Regions from separate parts of the Streptomyces sp. NPDC096311 genome, predicted to be linked through region 1. Evidence: predicted binding sites of a transcription regulator. Region 1 holds the regulator's gene; each other region holds the start of a gene.
What was found. The regulator HspR, encoded in region 1, represses chaperone genes until heat shock. The targets are predictions, from matches to a motif close to TTGAGNNNNNNNNNCTCAA.
Positions count from the first base shown of each region.

Region 2: the regulator HspR is predicted to act here: its motif matches at 2,904-2,922, upstream of dnaK (molecular chaperone DnaK).
Region 3: the regulator HspR is predicted to act here: its motif matches at 4,928-4,946, upstream of lon (endopeptidase La).

Region 1 is NZ_JBIWFN010000006.1:181,736-188,107, reverse strand. Features, by position in the region: gene ACIRA5_RS17420 (sugar ABC transporter substrate-binding protein) at 52-1,179, opposite strand; gene ACIRA5_RS17415 (fibronectin type III domain-containing protein) at 1,455-2,561, shown strand; gene ACIRA5_RS17410 (heat shock protein transcriptional repressor HspR) at 2,990-3,436, opposite strand; gene dnaJ (molecular chaperone DnaJ) at 3,441-4,625, opposite strand; gene grpE (nucleotide exchange factor GrpE) at 4,659-5,327, opposite strand; gene dnaK (molecular chaperone DnaK) at 5,324-6,372, opposite strand, start outside.
Region 2 is NZ_JBIWFN010000005.1:196,644-203,015, forward strand. Features, by position in the region: gene ACIRA5_RS15145 (ATP-binding protein) at 1-474, shown strand, start outside; gene ACIRA5_RS15150 (hypothetical protein) at 546-2,282, shown strand; gene ACIRA5_RS15155 (OsmC family protein) at 2,413-2,838, shown strand; gene dnaK (molecular chaperone DnaK) at 2,969-4,837, shown strand; gene ACIRA5_RS15165 (helix-turn-helix domain-containing protein) at 4,913-5,779, opposite strand; gene ACIRA5_RS15170 (helix-turn-helix domain-containing protein) at 5,835-6,372, opposite strand, start outside.
Region 3 is NZ_JBIWFN010000020.1:163,464-169,835, forward strand. Features, by position in the region: gene ACIRA5_RS40110 (protein phosphatase 2C domain-containing protein) at 1-293, shown strand, start outside; gene ACIRA5_RS40115 (MarR family winged helix-turn-helix transcriptional regulator) at 312-743, opposite strand; gene ACIRA5_RS40120 (MarR family winged helix-turn-helix transcriptional regulator) at 756-1,274, opposite strand; gene ACIRA5_RS40125 (lysozyme) at 1,563-2,390, shown strand; gene lon (endopeptidase La) at 2,488-4,905, opposite strand; gene ACIRA5_RS40135 (hypothetical protein) at 5,279-5,686, shown strand; gene ACIRA5_RS40140 (rhomboid-like protein) at 5,754-6,372, opposite strand, start outside.

The DNA of each region.
Region 1 (6,372 bases):
CGGTCCGCCGAACGCGCGGGAGCCCCTCGCCCAGGGCTCCCGCGCGTTCGTCTACTTGAGGCCGATCGCCGTGCAGTCCGCCTTGGTCGAGGCCGTGCAGATCTGCTTGACGGTGTAGATGTTGTCCTGGATCACCGTCTCCTTGATGTTCGCCTTGGTCAGGGCGACCACGGGCATCAGCTGGGAGGGGATCTTCTTGTTCGTGGGGCTGTCGACCTTGTCGCGGGTGAGCGCGTCGAACTCGATGCCACGCCCCTGGACCTTCGCCACGGCCATCTCGGCCGCCGCGGAGGCCTCATCGGGGTAGGACTTGTAGACGCTCATGTACTGCTCGCCCCGGACGATCCGCTGCACCGCGTCCAGCTCGGCGTCCTGGCCGGTGACCGGCGGCACCTTGCTGACGCCCATGGTCTTCAGGGCGTCGATGACGGCGCCCGCGAGACCGTCGTTGGCGGAGTAGACACCGGCGATGTTGCTGAGGCCGATGGCCGAGATGGCCTTCTCCATGTTGGCCTTGCCGACGGCCGGATCCCAGTCCTTGGTGTCGTACGACTTGGAGATGACGACCTTGCCGTTGAGCTCGCCCAGGGCGCCCGACTTGAACTGCGCCGCGTTCGGGTCGGTGGGCGAGCCGTTCATCATGACGATCTTCTTCGTGGAGGCGTTGGTGCCCAGCGCCTCCAGGAGCGCCTTGCCCTGCACCTGGCCGACGAGCTCGTTGTCGAAGGAGATGTACGCGTCGATCGGGCCCTGCGCCAGACGGTCGTAGGCGATGACGGGGATGCCCGCGTCCTTGGCCTTCTGCACATCGCTCGCGATGGCCTTGGAGTCCACCGCGTCGACGAGGATCACATCGACCTTGTCGTCCACCATCTGCTGGAACTGCTGGCTCTGCTTGGAGGCGTCCTGCCCCGCGTTGGCGTAGTCGACCTTGCCCTTGCCGTTGGTCAGCTTGGCGACCTGCTGCTCGATGATCGGGTAGTCGAACTTCTCGTAACGGGTGTTGGCCTTCTCCGGGAGGAGCAGGCCAACCGTGATGTCGTCACCCTTGGTCGGGCTCGCCTTGGTGTTGCTGCCGCCGATCCCGTCCACGACACCGCAGGCGGCGAGGGAAACGGTCATCGCGGAGCAGGCCAGGGCTATGGCGGTACGACGAAGCCGGGTGTTACGAGTGTTCACATCAGGTGCCTTCCGGGCGAGGTAGCTGCTTTGCGACCCAGGTGGCTGAAAGCCAACGCGGCGATCACCTCAGCGTCAAGGAGTAACCACTTAACGAGATGGCAACAGCATTCTGTGTTCCCCAAGTGAACACGATGGGAAGGGGGTGCGCCGCCACTTCCACAGAACCCCTCTGATTGACTTGCGTCACGCGCTCCCCGGCGACATACAACCCACCCCCGCACCCGGGAGTCTCGAAGGTGGCCGCGCACACCGCAGCACGAACCAGGGGAAGCATGAGACCAGTTGGGCGGAGTGGACCGGCGCTCGCCGCGACGCCGACGATCGCCACCACCGGGGGTCTGCTCGCCGTCTCGGGTGCGCCCGCCTCCGCCGCGAGCAGCTGCGCATCGCCGGTGTACAAGCGGCAGTTCTATGCGAACACCACCTTCTCTGGCATACCGAAGAAAACGGACTGCGATGCCGCGGTCAGCGAGAACTGGGGCACGAAGGCACCCGCCTCCGGCCTCCCGAAGGACAACTTCGGCGTCCGCTGGACCGTGACGAGGGACTTCGGTTCGGGAGGCCCCTTCGCCCTTCCCGTCACCGCCCAGGACGGCATCCGCGTCTACCTCGACGGCACCCGCAAGGCCGACCTCTGGAAGAACGTCTCCTCGACGGTCAAAAAGACCGTCAACGTCACGATTCCTTCCGGAAAGCACACCCTCCGCGTCGACTACGTCAACTGGACCGGCGCCGCCAACGTCTCCTTCGGCTACACCCGCCGCACCACCGCCACCGTCGACAAGGTCAAACCCCTCACCCCGAGCGGGACTTCCGTCTCGTACGACACGGCGGGCGGCAACGCCAAGCTGAGCTGGGCGAAGAACAAGGAGATGGACCTCGCGGGGTATCGCGCCTACCGCCGTCCGAAGGGCAGCGCCACCTGGACGGGAGTGGGTACGACGACCGCCACCTCGTACACCGACACGACCGTGCCCGCGACCGGCGACACCTACTCCTACGAGGTCCGCGCCCACGACAAGGCGGGCAACGAGTCGGCGGGCAACGCGGACCAGGCCGTGACCACCCTCGACCGGACGGCGCTCGCCGCGCCCGCCGGGCTGATCGCCACCTCGGTGTCCCGCGGGCTGCAGCTCGACCGGAACGGGGTCACGGGAGCGGTGTCCTACCGCGTCTACCGGGCGACGACCGAGAACGGGGTGTACGCCCGGATGGGCAGTACGGACAAACTCTCGTACCTGGACACCTCGGCCGTCGAGAGCGTCGCCTCCTCCTACCGGGTGACCGTTCTCGACGCGGCGGGCAACGAGTCCGCGCGTTCCGCGGCCGCCGCCGGCGAGCGCGAGGACCTCACCCGCCGCCCGCCGTCACCGGGCTGACGGTCACCCCGACCGCGTACGGCTTCGAGCTGGAGTGGGACAAGAACCCGGCCACCGACCTCGGGCGGTACACCGTCTACTGGGGCGAGCTCTGGGGCGACGAGGGCAACCGCCTGACCTGGTCCGGGCTCGGAGCGGGCCAAGAGGAGTCCGCCGAACCCGCGCAGGGCTTTCGCATCTATCGGTGGAACCCCGCCACCGCCGCGTACGAGAAGGTCCACGAGGCCTCGGCCGGAGCGTTCGAGTACTTCGACACCGGCACGAAGCGCGGCACCACGTCCTCCTACTGGGTGACCGGTGTGAGGGCCGACGGCACCGAGACCCTGCCCGCCGGCGACTGGACGGTCACCGAACCGGCGCGGTGAGCCGAGGAACGCCGAAGGGGGTGGGGAGGTCGACGACCTCCCCACCCCCTTCGGTAGCTGGAACTAGTCCGACTGCCTCTTCGGACGCCAGACCACCAGCGCGCTCGTCTGCTGGACCTCCTGGTACGGGACCAGGTCGCGGCGGTACGAGGCGTGCACCGCGGCCTCGCGCTGCTGCATCGCGGCAGCGGCGCCGTCCAGGGCCGATTCCAGTTCCGCGACGCGGGACTGGAGGGCGGCCACCTGGTTCTCCAGCTCGATGATGCGCTTGATGCCGGCCAGGTTGATGCCCTCGTCCTGGGAGAGCGCCTGCACCGTGCGGAGCAGTTCGATGTCGCGGGCCGAGTAACGCCGGCCCCGGCCGGCGGTGCGGTCCGGGGAGACCAGGCCGAGGCGGTCGTACTGGCGCAGGGTCTGCGGGTGCAGGCCGGAGAGCTGGGCCGCCACCGAGATGACGTAGACCGGGGTCTCCTCGGTCAGTTCATAGGGGTTTCGACGACGGCCGTCCATCTGCTCATGCTCCCTTCGCGGCCTGGAACAGCTCGGCCCGTGGGTCCTCGCCCGCGGTTGCCTCGCGATACGCCTCCAGGGCGTCGCGAGCCTTGCCCGACACGTCCGTGGGGACCGCGACCTCGACGGTGACGAGGAGGTCGCCACGCGTACCGTCCTTGCGGACGGCACCCTTGCCGCGGGCCCGCATCGTACGGCCGTTGGGCGTGCCCGGGGGCAGCTTCAGGGTGACCGGGGGGCCGCCCAGGGTCGGTACGCGCACCTCGCCGCCGAGTGCCGCCTCCGCGAAGGTGACGGGCACGGTGACGGTGAGGTTGTCGCCCTTGCGGCCGAAGACCGGGTGGGCGTCCACATGGACCGTGACGTACAGATCGCCTGCCGGGCCGCCCCGTTCGCCGGGTGCGCCCTTGCCGCGGAGGCGGATGCGCTGGTTGTCGCTCACCCCCGCCGGGATGCGGACCTGCATCGTGCGCGAGGACTTGGCGCGACCGCTGCCGTGGCAGATCTCGCAGGGGTTCTCCGCGATGAGACCGCGGCCCTTGCAGTCCGGGCAGGGGTCCGTGAGCGAGAAGCCGCCGCCGGAGCCGCGCGCGACCTGACCGGTGCCGACGCACGTCGGGCACACGCGCGGTGTGCCGTTCGCGTCGCCGGTGCCCGAACAGGCCTTGCAGGGCGCCTGGGACGTCATCCGCAGCGGGACCGTCGCGCCGTCCACCGCCTCGGTGAAGCTGAGCGTCACCTCGGTGTCGATGTCCTGGCCGCGCCGGGGCTGGGTCCGCGTACCCGTGCCCGCGCCGCCGCGGTTGAACAGGCCCCCGAAGACGTCACCGATGCCGCCGCCGAAGCCACCGGCACCCCCCGCTCCGCCCTGGGCGCCGCCTCCGAAGAGGTCGCCCAGGTCGAAGTTGAAGTTGCCGCCGCCCGCGCCGGGACCCGGACGGAAGCCGCCGTTGCCGAAGAGGGCGCGTGCCTCGTCGTACTCCTTGCGCTTCTTGGGGTCTCCGAGCACGTCGTTCGCCTCGGAGATCTCCTTGAAGCGCTCCTCGGCCTTGGCATTGCCCTTGTTGGCGTCCGGGTGGAACTCGCGGGCGAGCTTCCGGTACGCCTTCTTGATCTCTGCCTCGGTGGCGTCCTTGGGGACGCCGAGGACCTTGTAGAAGTCCTTCTCGATGAAGTCCTTGGTGCTCATCCTCGACGCCCCTCCTCTCTCATGCGTTCAACGTCAGCCCTCGTCCGGGCCACCGCTCTCCTTGTCGTCGGCCGCCTCGGCGGAATCCTGGGAGTCCGCCTTGCCGGTCTGCGCCCCCGGCTGGGGTTCGGCGACCGCCACCCGCGCGGGGCGGATGGTGCGCTCGCCGATGCGATACCCCGGCTGCAGAATCGCCACGCACGTCGTCTCCGTGACGTCCGGCGCGTACGAGTGCATCAGGGCCTCGTGGATCATCGGGTCGAAGGGCTCGCCCTCCTTGCCGAACTGCTGGAGGCCCATCTTCGCCGCGACGGTCTCCAGCGACTCGGCCACCGACTTGAAGCCGCCGACCAGTTCGCCGTGGTCCCGCGCGCGGGCGATGTTGTCGAGCACGGGCAGGAGTTCGGTCAGGAGGTTCGCGATGGCGATCTCCTTGACCGCGATCCGGTCGCGCTCGACCCGACGGCGGTAGTTCTGGTACTCGGCCTGGAGCCGCTGGAGGTCCATCGTGCGCTCGCCGAGCGCCGTACGGACCTGGTCCAGCTGTGCGGTCAGACCGGCCATCTGTGCTGCTGATGCGTCCCCGGCCGGGGCCGCCGCCTCCTCCGTGGAGGGGGTGGCGGCCTGCGGCTCGGCGTCGTCAGGGGTGGCGCCGGAGGGGACGTCAGGCTTCTCTTCGAAGCCCGGGGTCTCCTCCGTCACGCGGCACCGTCCTTACGGTCCTCGTCGACGATCTCGGCGTCGACGACGTCGTCATCGGCCTTGGCCTGCTCGGCGCCGGGGGCACCTTCGGCGCCACCGGCGGCCTGCGCGGCCTGGGCGTCGGCGTACATGGCCTGGCCGAGCTTCTGGGAGACCGCGGCGACCTTCTCCGTGGCGGTGCGGATCTCGGCGGTGTCCTCGCCCTTGAGCTTCTCCTTCAGCTCGGCGATGGAGGCCTCGACCTCGGTCTTGACGTCACCCGGGACCTTGTCCTCGTTGTCCTTGAGGAACTTCTCGGTCTGGTAGACGAGCTGCTCGCCCTGGTTGCGGGTCTCGGCGGCCTCGCGGCGCTTGTGGTCCTCGTCCGCGTACTGCTCGGCCTCCTGGCGCATCCGGTCGACCTCGTCCTTCGGCAGCGAGGAGCCGCCGGTGACGGTCATCTTCTGCTCCTTGCCCGTGCCCAGGTCCTTCGCGGTCACGTGCATGATGCCGTTGGCGTCGATGTCGAAGGCGACCTCGATCTGCGGGACACCGCGCGGGGCCGGCGGCAGACCGGTCAGCTCGAACATCCCGAGCTTCTTGTTGTACGCCGCGATCTCGCGCTCGCCCTGGTAGACCTGGATCTGGACGGACGGCTGGTTGTCCTCGGCGGTGGTGAAGATCTCGGACCGCTTGGTCGGGATCGTCGTGTTCCGCTCGATGAGCTTCGTCATGATGCCGCCCTTGGTCTCGATGCCTAGGGACAGCGGGGTGACGTCGAGGAGCAGGACGTCCTTGACCTCACCCTTGAGGACACCGGCCTGCAGGGCGGCGCCGATGGCGACGACCTCGTCCGGGTTGACGCCCTTGTTGGCGTCCTGGCCGCCGGTCAGCTCCTTGACGAGCTCGGCGACGGCGGGCATGCGGGTGGAGCCACCGACGAGAACGACGTGGTCGATCTCGGAGAGGTTGATGCCCGCGTCCTTGATGACGTTGTGGAACGGCGTCTTGCAGCGCTCCAGAAGGTCCGCGGTGAGCTGCTGGAACTGAGCGCGCGTGAGCTTCT
Region 2 (6,372 bases), on a different contig from region 1:
TTCTCCACGCCCCGCTCCTGGCACATGCTCTCCGACGCGCTGCACTCCTTCGGGCCGGCCCTCGACGAGCCGACCCTGAAGGTGATCGCGCACGGCACCCTGACGCCCGCGCACGCGGTCGCCTTCTGCGGCTACGTGAAGATCGTGCGCAGCCGGTTCGGCATCGAGGCGATCGTCAAGGGCGACGCCCGCTGGCCCCACCGCCCCGAGGACCGCGACCTGCTCTACTACCTCGCCGAGTCCTTCCGCGGCCGGCTCGTCAAGGAGCTGCCCGCCAGCAAGGAGCACCTCTCGGCGAACGGACAGCAGACCGCGTACCGCGCCAAGTCGCTGCTCGTGCAGCTCGCCGAGATCTCCGTGGAGGTCGCGCAGAGCGTCATCGCCCCGGACACCGACGGCAATCCCCTCCTGCCCGCCTGGTTCCTGGTCGAGGCGGCCCGTGACATGCCCCGGCTGGTCGAGGCGCGGCAGTGAGCCGCACCCCGACCAGCCGCGGTAAGGGACAGCCGAAGAAGGACCTGGCGGCGGAGGCCTTCGCGGAGGGCATGCGGCTGGTGCGGGCCAACCGGGCGCTCGCCGCCATCGGTTTCAGCACCTGCCGCCAGGAGGACTGCCCCGACTCGCCTCGCGACGGTCTCGTCCGCGTCGACTCCAACGGTGTGCTGCACGTCCACCCCACCCGCCGCGCCGAGCCCGTCGAGTGGGCCTGGGCGGTCGCGCACGCCGTCATCCACCTGGGCTTCGGCCATGTCCCGGCGGCGCCGAAATCGCGCGAACAGCCCGACCGCCACGCCCTCGCCGCCCGCTGCGCGGTCGTCAACCGCTTCCTGCTCGGCTTCCCCATCGGCCTCACCCCCGAGGACCTGCCGCCCAGCTACCCCGACGGCGACGAGGAGCAACTCGCCGCCCGCTGGCGGCGCGAGGGCACTCCGGCCCCGTACGAGCGCTGCGGTACGGCCGGCGGCGAGCCGGACCAGCTGCTGGTGCCGTGGGACACCTGGAAGGGCGGCCGGGCCCCGGACTGGCAGCTCGAGTTCGCGCACGCCCTGACCCGTACCGTGGCCACGGCGATGGATGTGGCCGGCGGCCGCCGAGGCTCGATGCGCGGCGGGCCCACCCGGCTCCAGCCCTGGGAGCGGGCGCTGAGCTGGTTCATCTCCTCCTACCCGCTGCTCGGCGGCATCGCGGCCGGTATCACCCTGGTCGCCGACGCCGAACTGGCCCGCGCCCATGACATCTCCGTCGCCGCGGTGAACGCGGAGGCGGGGGAGATCTACATCAACCCGCTGCGTCAACTGGAGGACGAGGAATGGCGGTTCGTCCTCGCCCACGAGATGCTGCACGCCGCCCTGCGGCACGGCGACCGCTGCGGCCCCCGCGACCCGTACCTCTTCAACATCGCGGCCGACTACGTCATCAACGGCTGGCTGTGCGAGATGCAGGTCGGCACGATGCCCGAAGGGCTCCTGTACGACGCGGAGTTGAAGGACCTCTCGGCGGAGGAGGTGTACGACCGGATCGCGAAGGATTTGCGCCGGATGCGCCGGCTGTCCACGCTGCGCGGCAAGGGTGCGGGTGACATCCTCGGTGCCCCGCTCGGCTCCCCGCGCGACTACGTGGACCTGGACGAGCTCTACCGCCGCGGGCTGAGCCACGGCTTCGACCTGCACCAGCAGCTGGAGCGGGGCTATCTGCCGGGCGGTCTGGTCGAGGAGATCCGCGCGCTCGACCATCCGCCGCTGCCCTGGGACGCCCGCCTGGCCCGCTGGTTCGACGAGTTCGTGCCCCGCCCCGAGCCGGTACGGACGTACGCGCGCCCCTCGCGCCGTCAGGCGTCCACCCCCGACATCCCGCGCGCGGGACGGTACTTCCCGCCCGAGGAGATCGCGCGGTGCACCTTCGGCGTCGTGCTCGACACCTCCGGCTCCATGGACCGCACGCTGCTCGGCAAGGCGCTGGGCGCCATCGCCTCGTACGCCGAGGCCCGGGACGTACCGGCAGCGCGGGTGGTGTTCTGCGACGCGGCGCCGCACGACGCGGGCTATCTCCCGGTCACCGAGATCGCCGGTCGCGTACGGGTGCACGGGCGCGGCGGTACGGTGCTGCAGCCCGGCATCGATCTGCTGCACCGCGCGGACGACTTCCCGCCGGGCGCGCCGCTGCTGGTCATCACGGACGGCGGGTGCGACGTGCTGCGGGTGCGGCGCGAGCACGCGTATCTGATTCCGCAGGGCGCGCGGCTGCCGTTCACGGCGCGGGGACCGGTCTTCCGGGTGCGGTGAACCACCTTCGCGGCCGCGGCGAGCCGTCTTGGCGGACTTGGTGAGCCGTCATTCTGGGTGAGTCGCGCGCAGGTGTGATCGGATGGTGCGCACGGACCCCGAAAACGGGACCCCATCGAAGGGAATCATCGTGGCAACCACGCGCACCGCGCACACCGTGTGGGAAGGCAACCTGCTCGAGGGCAGCGGCGTCGTCACCTTCGACTCCTCCGGCATCGGCCAGCAGCCGGTGACGTGGGCGTCGCGGGCGCAGGACGCCAACGGCAAGACCAGCCCCGAGGAGCTGATCGCCGCCGCCCACTCCAGCTGCTTCTCCATGGCGCTGTCGCACGCCCTCGCGGGCGCGGGCACCCCGCCCACCAAGCTCGTCACCAACGCCGACGTCACCTTCCAGCCCGGCGAGGGCATCACCGGCATCCACCTGACGGTGGAGGGCACGGTGCCGGGCCTCGACAACGACGGCTTCGTCGCGGCGGCCGAGGACGCGAAGAAGAACTGCCCGGTCAGCGCGGCGCTGACCGGCACGACGATCACCCTGTCGGCCAAGCTGGGCTGACGCCCGGGAGCAGTACGGCGCCGCGGTCCCCACGCAGGGCCCGCGGCGCTGTCATGTCCGCCCCATTGACAAGAACGCACTCAAGTTTTGTGCTTGAAGGTGGGCAGCGCCCTGGCGGAAGGGGACGGACATGGCACGTGCGGTCGGGATCGACCTCGGTACGACGAACTCGGTGGTGGCCCTCCTGGAAGGCGGCGACCCCACCGTCGTGACCAATGCGGAGGGCGCGCGCACCACCCCCTCCGTGGTGGCCTTCGCCAAGAACGGTGAGGTGCTCGTCGGCGAGGTCGCCAAGCGTCAGGCCGTGACGAACGTGGAGCGCACCGCGCGCTCGGTCAAGCGCCACATGGGCGACGCGAGCTGGCGCTTCCCGGAGAAGGGCTCCGTCGACGGCACCCGCTACCGCGCCCAGGAACTGTCGGCGCGCGTCCTGCAGAAGCTGAAGCGGGACGCGGAGGCCTACCTCGGCGAGGACGTCACGGACGCCGTGATCACCGTGCCCGCGTACTTCGACGACGCCCAGCGCCAGGCCACCAAGGAGGCGGGCGAGATCGCGGGCCTGAAGGTGCTGCGGATCATCAACGAGCCGACGGCCGCCGCCCTCGCCTACGGCCTCGACCGGGGCGAGGAGCAGACCGTCCTCGTCTTCGACCTGGGCGGCGGCACCTTCGACGTCTCGCTCCTGGAGATCGGCGACGGCGTCATCGAGGTCAAGGCCACCAACGGCGACACCCGGCTCGGCGGCGACGACTGGGACCAGCGGATCGTCGAACACCTCGCACAGCGCTTCAAGGCCTCGTACGGCATCGATCTCGGCCACGACAAGATGGCGCTGCAACGGCTGCGCGAGGGCGCCGAGAAGGCCAAGATCGAACTGTCCAGCTCCTCCGAGACCACCGTCAACCTGCCCTACATCACCGCCACCGCCGACGGCCCCCTGCATCTCGAGGAGAAGCTGACCCGCGCCCAGTTCCAGGAGCTGACCGCCGATCTGCTCGACCGCTGCAAGACCCCCTTCCACCAGGCGGTCAAGGACGCGGGCGTCAAGCTCGCCGCGGTCGACCACGTCATCCTGGTCGGCGGCTCGACCCGGATGCCCGCCGTCACGGACCTGGTCAGGGAACTCACCGGCAAGGACCCGCACAAGGGCGTCAACCCGGACGAGGTCGTGGCGCTCGGCGCGGCCCTCCAGGCGGGTGTCATCAGGGGGGACGTGAAGGACGTCCTGCTCCTCGACGTCACCCCGCTGTCCCTCGGCATCGAGACCAAGGGCGGCATCATGACCAGGCTCATCGAGCGCAACACCACGATCCCGACCCGTCGTTCGGAGATCTTCACCACGGCCGCGGACAACCAGCCCTCGGTCGGTATCCAGGTCTACCAGGGCGAACGCGAGATCGCCGCGTACAACAAGAAGCTCGGCGTCTTCGACCTCACCGGGCTGCCGCCCGCGCCGCGCGGAGTCCCGCAGATCGAGGTCGCCTTCGACATCGACGCCAACGGGATCATGCACGTCTCCGCGAAGGACCTCGCCACCGGGCGCGAACAGAAGATGACCGTCACGGGTGGCTCCGCGCTCCCCAAGAACGACATCGACCGCATGATGCGCGAGGCCGAGCAGTACGCCGAGGAGGACCGCGCGCGCCGCGAGGCCGCCGAGACCCGCAACCAGGCCGAACAACTCGTCTACCAGACCGAGAAGTTCCTCCGCGACAACGACGAACGCATCCCCTCCGAGACGAAACCCGAGGTCGAGTCCGCCGTCGCCGACCTCAAGCGCCTCCTGGAGGACTCCGCCACCGACACCACCGCCCTGCGCGGCGGCGTCGAGAAGCTGGCCTCGGTGAGCCAGAAGATGGGCCAGGCCATGTACGCCCAGGCCCAGCAGACGCCCCCGGAGGAGCCGGCCGCCGAGCACACCACGGCGGCGGAGGAGGAGGGTGTGGTGGACGCCGAGATCGTGGACGACGAGAGGGAGACGAGGGGCGGCGCGGCATAAGGAACCTAGAGGTGAGGGGCTCGCGGGGAGCCCCTCACGGGCAACCCTCACCAAGAACCCCGCTCCGAGAACTTCTCAGTAGGAGTCCCGGATCTCCCGCAGGATCTCCTTGGTACGGGGCACGGAGGCGGCGTGGGCGGACATGTGGTCCAGCACTTCCAGGTGCATGCCCACCTCGGCGCGCGAGTCGAGGTAGAGGGCGCCGGTCAGGTACTCGCTGTAGACCATGTCGGGCAGTTCCGGCTCCGCGAAGCGGAACAGCGCGAAGGAGGTGTACGTCCCCGGATGCGGGCCGCTCGCGTACTCGGCGACCTGGACGGAGATGTCGTCGCTCTCCATCTCCCGCAGCAGCCGGTCGATCTGGTCCCGCATGACCTCGCCACGGATGCTCACCGGACGCCGCAGCGCGGTCTCGTCCATGATCACCCAGAGGTGGGGCCGGTGCTCGCGCCCCAGCAGCAGCTGCTGCCGCGTCATGCGCAGCGTCACATGCCGCTCGATGGCCTCGGGCCCCGTCTGGCCCACCGTCCCCGCCTCCAGCACGGCGCGCGCGTACTCCTCGGTCTGCAGCAGCCCGGGCACGAAATGCGGCTCGTACGAGCGGATCAGACGGGCGGCGCCCTCCAGGCTGACGTGCATGCTGAACCAGTCCGGCAGCACATCGTGGAACCGCTGCCACCAGCCCGGCTGGTTCGCCTCCTCGGCGAGCGTGACGAAGGCGGCCACCTCGTCGTCGGCCACGCCGTACGTCGTCAGCAGCACCTGGAGGTAAGGGATCTTGAGGGCGACCTCGGCCATCTCCATCCGCCGCACCGTCGCCGGGGCGACACGCAGGACACGCGCGGCCTCTTCGCGCTTCAGCCCGGTGGCCTCCCGCAATTCCTGCAGCCGCCGCCCGAGCACCACTTGCCCCACGGTGGGCGCAGCCCGCCGCTCACTCACGCCACGCCCTCCCCAAGCGCCGAAGCCACCACTCAAACGGATCGGCGACGCTCCGTCAAGAGACCAGTGACTGAAGGTATTTGACCGTCGCCGGATCCGCGGGCAGAAACGTCTCGATGGCCAGCTCGGCGACGGTCACGTCCATCGGGGTGTTGAAAGTGGAGATGGAGGAGATGAAGGACAGCACGCGCCCGCCGTGCTCGATCTGCAGGGGGAGCGCGACATGGGGAACGGGCTCGACGCCGCCGTCCAGTCCCCCTTCCCCTTCGTGTCCCTGTTCCCGCTCCGGTGCCGGGTAGGCCGCCACCTCCTCGTAGAGCGCACGCAGTGGCGCGGAGCGGTCCAGGGCGATCTGCCGTTCCATCTGCGCGAGCAGGTGGTCGCGCCACTCGCGGTGGTTGCGGATCCGCGGCGCCAGGCCCTCCGGGTGGAGGGTCAGCCGCATCGCGTTCAGCGGCGGCGTGAGCAGCGACTCGCAGACGCCCTCCAGGAGCATGGCGATGCCACGGTTGGCGGCGAGCACGGTGTACGTGGCGTCGACCACCAGCGCCGGGTAGGGCTCATAGCCCTGGATCAGCCGCTCCATGCCCTGG
Region 3 (6,372 bases), on a different contig from region 1:
GGGGCTTCTTCACGGCCGCCGCCGATCCGTCGGTCGCGGCCCGGGCGGTGACGGGGACCGTGCCCCGGGCCGAGGTCCGTGCACTGGCCGCCCTGACGGACGGCGCGACCCGCTGGGTGGAGAAGTTCGAGGAGGACGACTGGGGCGGCCTGTTCACCCTCGTCCGCAAGGAGGGCGCCCAGGCCCTCGTGGACCGCGTACGGACGCTGGAGCGGGCCGACGCCGAGACGCGGGCACGGCTGAGGCGGAGCAAGACGCACGACGACGCGACGGTGGTCTTCGTGGAGTGGTGAGCGGGGCGGATCGGAGTGTTATTTCTCCATGCCCTGGTTCAGCTGGTGGAGCAATCGGGCCAGTTCGGCGACCTCGCCCGGGTCCCAGCCCGCGAGTTCACGGACGTACCGTGCCCGGCGCGCCTCCCGCACCGTACGGAACCGGTGCCGGCCCTCGTCCGTGAGACGGACGAGCCAGGCACGCCCGTCGACGGGGTCGGGCTCACGGGCGACCAGACCGAGCTCCTCCAGGGCATGGAGCTGACGGGACATCGTCGCCTTGCCCACGCCGATGTACGCGGCCAGTTCGGTGGCGCGCTGGCGGCCGCACTCGTCGAGGCGGAAGAGGAGCCCGTACGCGGAGGACTCCAGGTCGGGATGGACCGCGCGGGCCATCTCGCCGGAACTGGCCCGGGCACGCCGCAGCAACAGGGTCAGCTCCCGCTCCAGCGCGGGGAATTCCTGGTCCACGCCCGCCTCCTCCTACTTCTCCATGCCGAGGTTCAGCTGGTGCAGCAGCCGCGCCAGCTCCGCGACCTCGCGAGGATCCCAGTGGGCGAGCTCGCTCACGTACCGGGCGCGCCGCGCCTCACGCACCTGGCCGACCCGGCCGCGGCCCTCCTCGGTGAGGTGGACGAGCCAGGCACGGCCGTCGGCGGGGTCGGGCTCACGGGCGATGAGGCCGAGCTCCTCCAGGGCGCGCAGCTGGCGGGACATGGTGGCCTTGCCGACGCCGATGTAGGCGGCCAGTGCGGTGGCACGCTGGCGGCCCCACTCGTCGAGGCGTACGAGGAGTCCGTACGCGGCGGACTCCAGGTCCGGATGCACCTCGCGGGCCATCTCGCCCTGGTTGGCGCGGGCACGGCGCAGGAACACGGTCAACTCGCGCTCCAGGGAGAGGAATTCCGGGTCCGGGCCGCCGTGCGCGGCGGGCTGGTCCACACCCCTGCCCGGCCCGTCGAGGCCGGCCGGCCGCCGGCCTCCGTTCCTGTCCTCGCGCACGTCTGCCCCTCACCCGGTTTCCCGACTCTGAAAGTTTCCGCCAACGGTGGCCATAGCCACAGCTCCGCAAGTATTTCTCAGGCGTAGACCAACGGCAGCCCACGGCCCCTCTTCCCAGCGCGTTCTCCCCGTGCGTAGCTTCGTGAACAGGCACCCAATGGCATGCCCACGCCGCCAGGTCGACGAGGACCTGCCCCCCCTCACGGCGCGCATGCCCGCACCACTCACGGCACGCATGTCCGCACCGTTCCCCCCACCTGGCTCCATCGAGCCCTTCGGAGGCACGTCATGCCCGTGCACGGATCCGGAACGCCCCACCGCCTGCGCCTGCTCGCGCTGGGAACCCTGCTCGCCGCCTTCTCCCTCCTCTCCGCCCTCTCCGCCCCGCCCTCCGCCGCCGCCGACACCCCCGCCCGGGGCTCCGCCCGCATGGGCATGGGCGTCCTCGCGCACGACGGCCAGGCCGGCACACCCCACACGAGTGACGCGACCCAGACGGAAGGCGTGGACGTCAGCGGCTACCAGGGCAACGTCGCCTGGTCGACCCTGTGGAACAGCGGGGTCAAGTGGGCCTACACCAAGGCCACCGAGGGGACGTACTACACGAACCCCTACTTCGCCCAGCAGTACAACGGCTCGTACAACGTCGGCATGATCCGCGGCGCCTACCACTTCGCGACCCCCGACACCACGAGCGGCGCCACCCAGGCCAACTACTTCGTGGACCACGGCGGCGGCTGGTCCGGCGACGGCAGGACGCTGCCGGGCACGCTCGACATCGAGTGGAACCCGTACGGGGCCGCCTGCTACGGCAAGACGCAGAGCGCGATGGTCAGCTGGATCAGCAGTTTCCTCGCCCAGTACAAGGCGCGCACCGGCCGGGACGCCGTGATCTACACGGCGACCAGCTGGTGGAGCGACTGCACCGGCAACTACAGCGGCTTCGCCTCCCTGAACCCCCTGTGGATCGCCCGTTACGCCGCCGACCCCGGCACGCTGCCGGCCGGCTGGGCGTACTACACGTTGTGGCAGTACACCTCGTCCGGACCGACGGTCGGTGACCACGACAAGTTCAACGGCGGGCTGGACCGGGTGCGGGCACTGGCCAACGGCTGACCGATGGCAGATGTCGGCTGACGGCTGACGGCTGACAGCACGGCGAAGGCCCGGGCCTCCCTCACGGGACCCGGGCCTTCCCTACCGGCAGCGTCCGTCACGCCGCTGCCGGAACCTCCGGCATCGCGCCGTTCGTCGCCGGCGACAGCGCCAGTTCCAGGACCTGGCGGACGTCCGTGACGGCGTGGACGTCCAGCTTCTCCAGCACCTCGGCCGGGACGTCGTCCAGGTCGGCCTCGTTGCGCTTCGGGATGATGACCGTGGTGACACCCGCCCGGTGCGCGGCGAGCAGCTTCTGCTTCACCCCGCCGATGGGCAGGACACGGCCGGTCAGTGAGACCTCACCCGTCATCGCCACGTCCGTGCGGACCAGCCGGCCGGACAGGAGCGAGGCCAGCGCCGTCGTCATGGTGACGCCCGCGCTCGGACCGTCCTTGGGGACCGCGCCCGCCGGGAAGTGGATGTGCACGCCCCGGTCCTTCAGGTCGCCGACCGGCAGTTCCAGCTCGGCGCCGTGCGAGCGGAGGAAGGAGAGCGCGATCTGCGCCGACTCCTTCATCACGTCACCCAGCTGACCGGTCAGGGTCAGACCGGCCGCGCCCGTCTCCGGGTCGGCCAGCGACGCCTCCACGAAGAGGACGTCACCGCCCGCGCCCGTCACGGCCAGACCGGTGGCGACACCGGGCACCGCGGTACGGCGCTCGGCCGGGTCCTGGGCGGACTCGGGCACGTGGTGCGGCCGTCCGATGAGCCCGCGCAGATCGGCGTCGGTCACCGTGAAGGGCAGCTCCCGCTCTCCGAGTTCGTGCTGCGCCGCGACCTTGCGGAGCAGGCGTGCGACGGCCCGCTCCAGGTTGCGTACGCCCGCTTCCCGGGTGTACTCCCCGGCGAGCTTGCGCAGCGCGCTCTCGTCGAGCGCGACCTCCTCCTTCTCCAGACCGGCCCGCTCCAGCTGACGCGGCAGCAGGTGGTCACGGGCGATGACGACCTTCTCGTCCTCGGTGTACCCGTCGAGCCGGACCAGTTCCATACGGTCGAGCAGCGCCTCCGGGATGGCTTCGAGCACGTTGGCCGTCGCCAGGAACACCACGTCGCTGAGGTCGAGCTCGACCTCCAGGTAGTGGTCCCGGAAGGTGTGGTTCTGGGCGGGGTCGAGGACTTCGAGCAGCGCCGCGGCGGGGTCGCCGCGGAAGTCGGAGCCGACCTTGTCGATCTCGTCCAGCAGGACCACCGGGTTCATGGACCCGGCCTCCTTGATGGCGCGGACGATGCGGCCGGGCAGCGCGCCGACGTACGTACGCCGGTGGCCGCGGATCTCGGCCTCGTCCCGTACGCCGCCGAGCGCGACCCGGACGAACTTGCGGCCCATGGCGTGCGCGACGGACTCGCCGAGCGAGGTCTTGCCGACACCGGGCGGACCGACGAGCGCGAGCACGGCACCGCCGCGCCGCCCGCCGACGACGCCGAGACCACGCTCGGAACGCCGCTTGCGCACGGCCAGGTACTCGGTGATGCGCTCCTTCACGTCCTCCAGACCGGCGTGCTCGGCGTCCAGGATGCTCTTGGCGCCCTGGATGTCGTACTCGTCCTCGGTGCGCTCGTTCCACGGCAGTTCCAGGACGGTGTCGAGCCAGGTCCGGATCCAGCCGCCCTCGGGCGACTGGTCGCTGGACCGCTCCAGCTTGTCGACTTCCTTGAGCGCGGCCTCGCGGACGTTCTCGGGGAGGTCGGCGGCCTCGACGCGGGTCCGGTAGTCGTCGGACTCCTCGCCCTCCTTGGCGTCGCCGTTCAGCTCGCGCAGCTCCTTGCGGACGGCTTCGAGCTGGCGCCGCAGCAGGAACTCGCGCTGCTGCTTGTCGACGCCTTCCTGGACGTCCTTCGCGATGGACTCGGCGACATCCTGCTCCGCCAGGTGCTCACGCAGCTGCTCGGTGGCGAGCTTCAGCCGGGCGACCGGGTCGGCGGTCTCCAGCAGCGTGACCTTCTGCTCGGTGCTCAGGAACGGGGAGTAACCGGAATTGTCGGCAAGGGCGGACACGTCGTCGATGGCCTGTACGCGGTCCACGACCTGCCAGGCGCCGCGCTTGCGCAGCCAACTGGTGGCGAGGGCCTTGTACTCCTTGACCAGTTCGGTGACGTGGCCGGGCAGCGGGTCGGGCACGGTCTCATCGACCCGGGTGCCCTCGACCCACAGGGCGGCACCAGGACCGGTCGTCCCGGCGCCGATCTTCACGCGCCCACGGCCGCGGATCAGCGCGCCCGGGTCGCCGTCGGCCAGTCGGCCGACCTGCTCGACGGTGCCGAGCACGCCCGTGCTCGGGTACGCCCCGTCGATGCGTGGCACCAGCAGCACCTTCGGCTTGCCGGGCTCCGACCGCGCGGCGGCCTGGGCGGCCTCCACCGCGGCGCGTACATCGGCGTCGTTCAGGTCCAGCGGAACCACCATCCCGGGCAGCACGACCTCATCATCGAGCGGCAACACGGGCAGGGTGAGCGGTGTGGACGTCGAAGCCATTATCTCTCCCTAGGCAGTCAAGTTGAGCTATGCCGACTCAATGCACGTGAGCCCCGGATTGTTCCCCAGGGTCTGTTCGCTGTGAGCGATCGCTCTCCACGGAGACATCCACGCAGGTCAGTGGGGTATCCGCCACGCTTCCCTCTTGGCCGGCGCCACTCCGCCGTAGATCCGCGGCGAACGCCTGTGGTGCGGTCAACGCCGTCGGCCAGCCGTCCCTTCCCGTGCGACCGCGCCCGGTCGACGCAGCCGACCCAGCCGCGAGAGTGCACGAGCCCCGCCGCACCACCGCAATCGCATTCGCAGCCGGCTCCTTCGCACTGCAGGCTCATCCACAGGCTGTGGAACCACGCACGGGGAGACGGGGCGCGACGTGGGCGAGGGGCAGGAACAGGGACGGGAACGGGGGTCGACCCGGCGCCGGGTGGTCGTGGGTGCCGGGGCCGCGGCCGTAGCAGCGCTCGGGGCGGCGGCGGTGCGGGCAGTGACGGAGGCGAACGGGTCCGAGCAGACGGCGCCGATCCACAGCTGGGCGACGTACATCGGCAAGACCGAGCGGTACACGGAGTACTATGGTCTCCGCCTGGACCGGCAGGGCCGGCTGCCCGGCGGGGTGAACGGCGGGGTGAACGGCGGCGAGGTCCTCTTCCGCGAGTACTACGACCTGCGCGCCGACCGTTACCAGCTCACCGACCAGCTCCACGGGGCGAGTGCGGAACGGGAGCGTCGCCTCGGCATCCCGGAGCCGGCTCGACGGCTGACGGCGGCCCGGGCCACCTGACCCGACCCGACTGGACTGGACTGGACTGGACTGATCCGGTCCGGACCCGGCCCGACCGCCCGGGATGTCAGACGGCGGCGGTGCCGGGCGACTGAGCGGTGTGTGCGGCGGCGGGGGCGGCGGGACTGGAGGCCGCCTCCGTACGGGCGCGGCGCCAGCCGCGGACCAGCGGCCAGGTCGACACCCCGATCGCCAGGGACATCACATGCCCCCAGTCCGTCATCGGGTCGGCGAATTCGAGCAGGTCCCCGACGACCATCGAGCCGAAGACGACCAGCATGGGCCAGCGCAGCCAGGGCCTCAGCAATCCGGCGAGCGCGCCGACGCTCGTGGCGACGCCGAAGCTGATGCCGTAGTCGAGACGGTGCAGGGAGCTGTCGGGGAGGTCTCCCACCAGCACGGAAAGGCCGACGGGCACCTCGGTGGCCAGGGTGGCCACGACGTGCCCGAGCAGAAAGACTCCGGCGGCCCGCAGGCCGCCTATCCGCCGCTCCAGCGCGGTCAGCACCAGCACGAACCCGATGGCGTACGGCGAGGTGATCCCGCCGGCCATCCACAGCGCACTGGCCAGCAGCACCAGCACCGGTTCGCGTACGAGGTGCGCGACATCGGTGCTGGACCCCTGCTGCAAGGCGTGCACGAGGGAGGGGTCCGCGTAGTCGGTGACCATCGCGGTGACGGTGAGC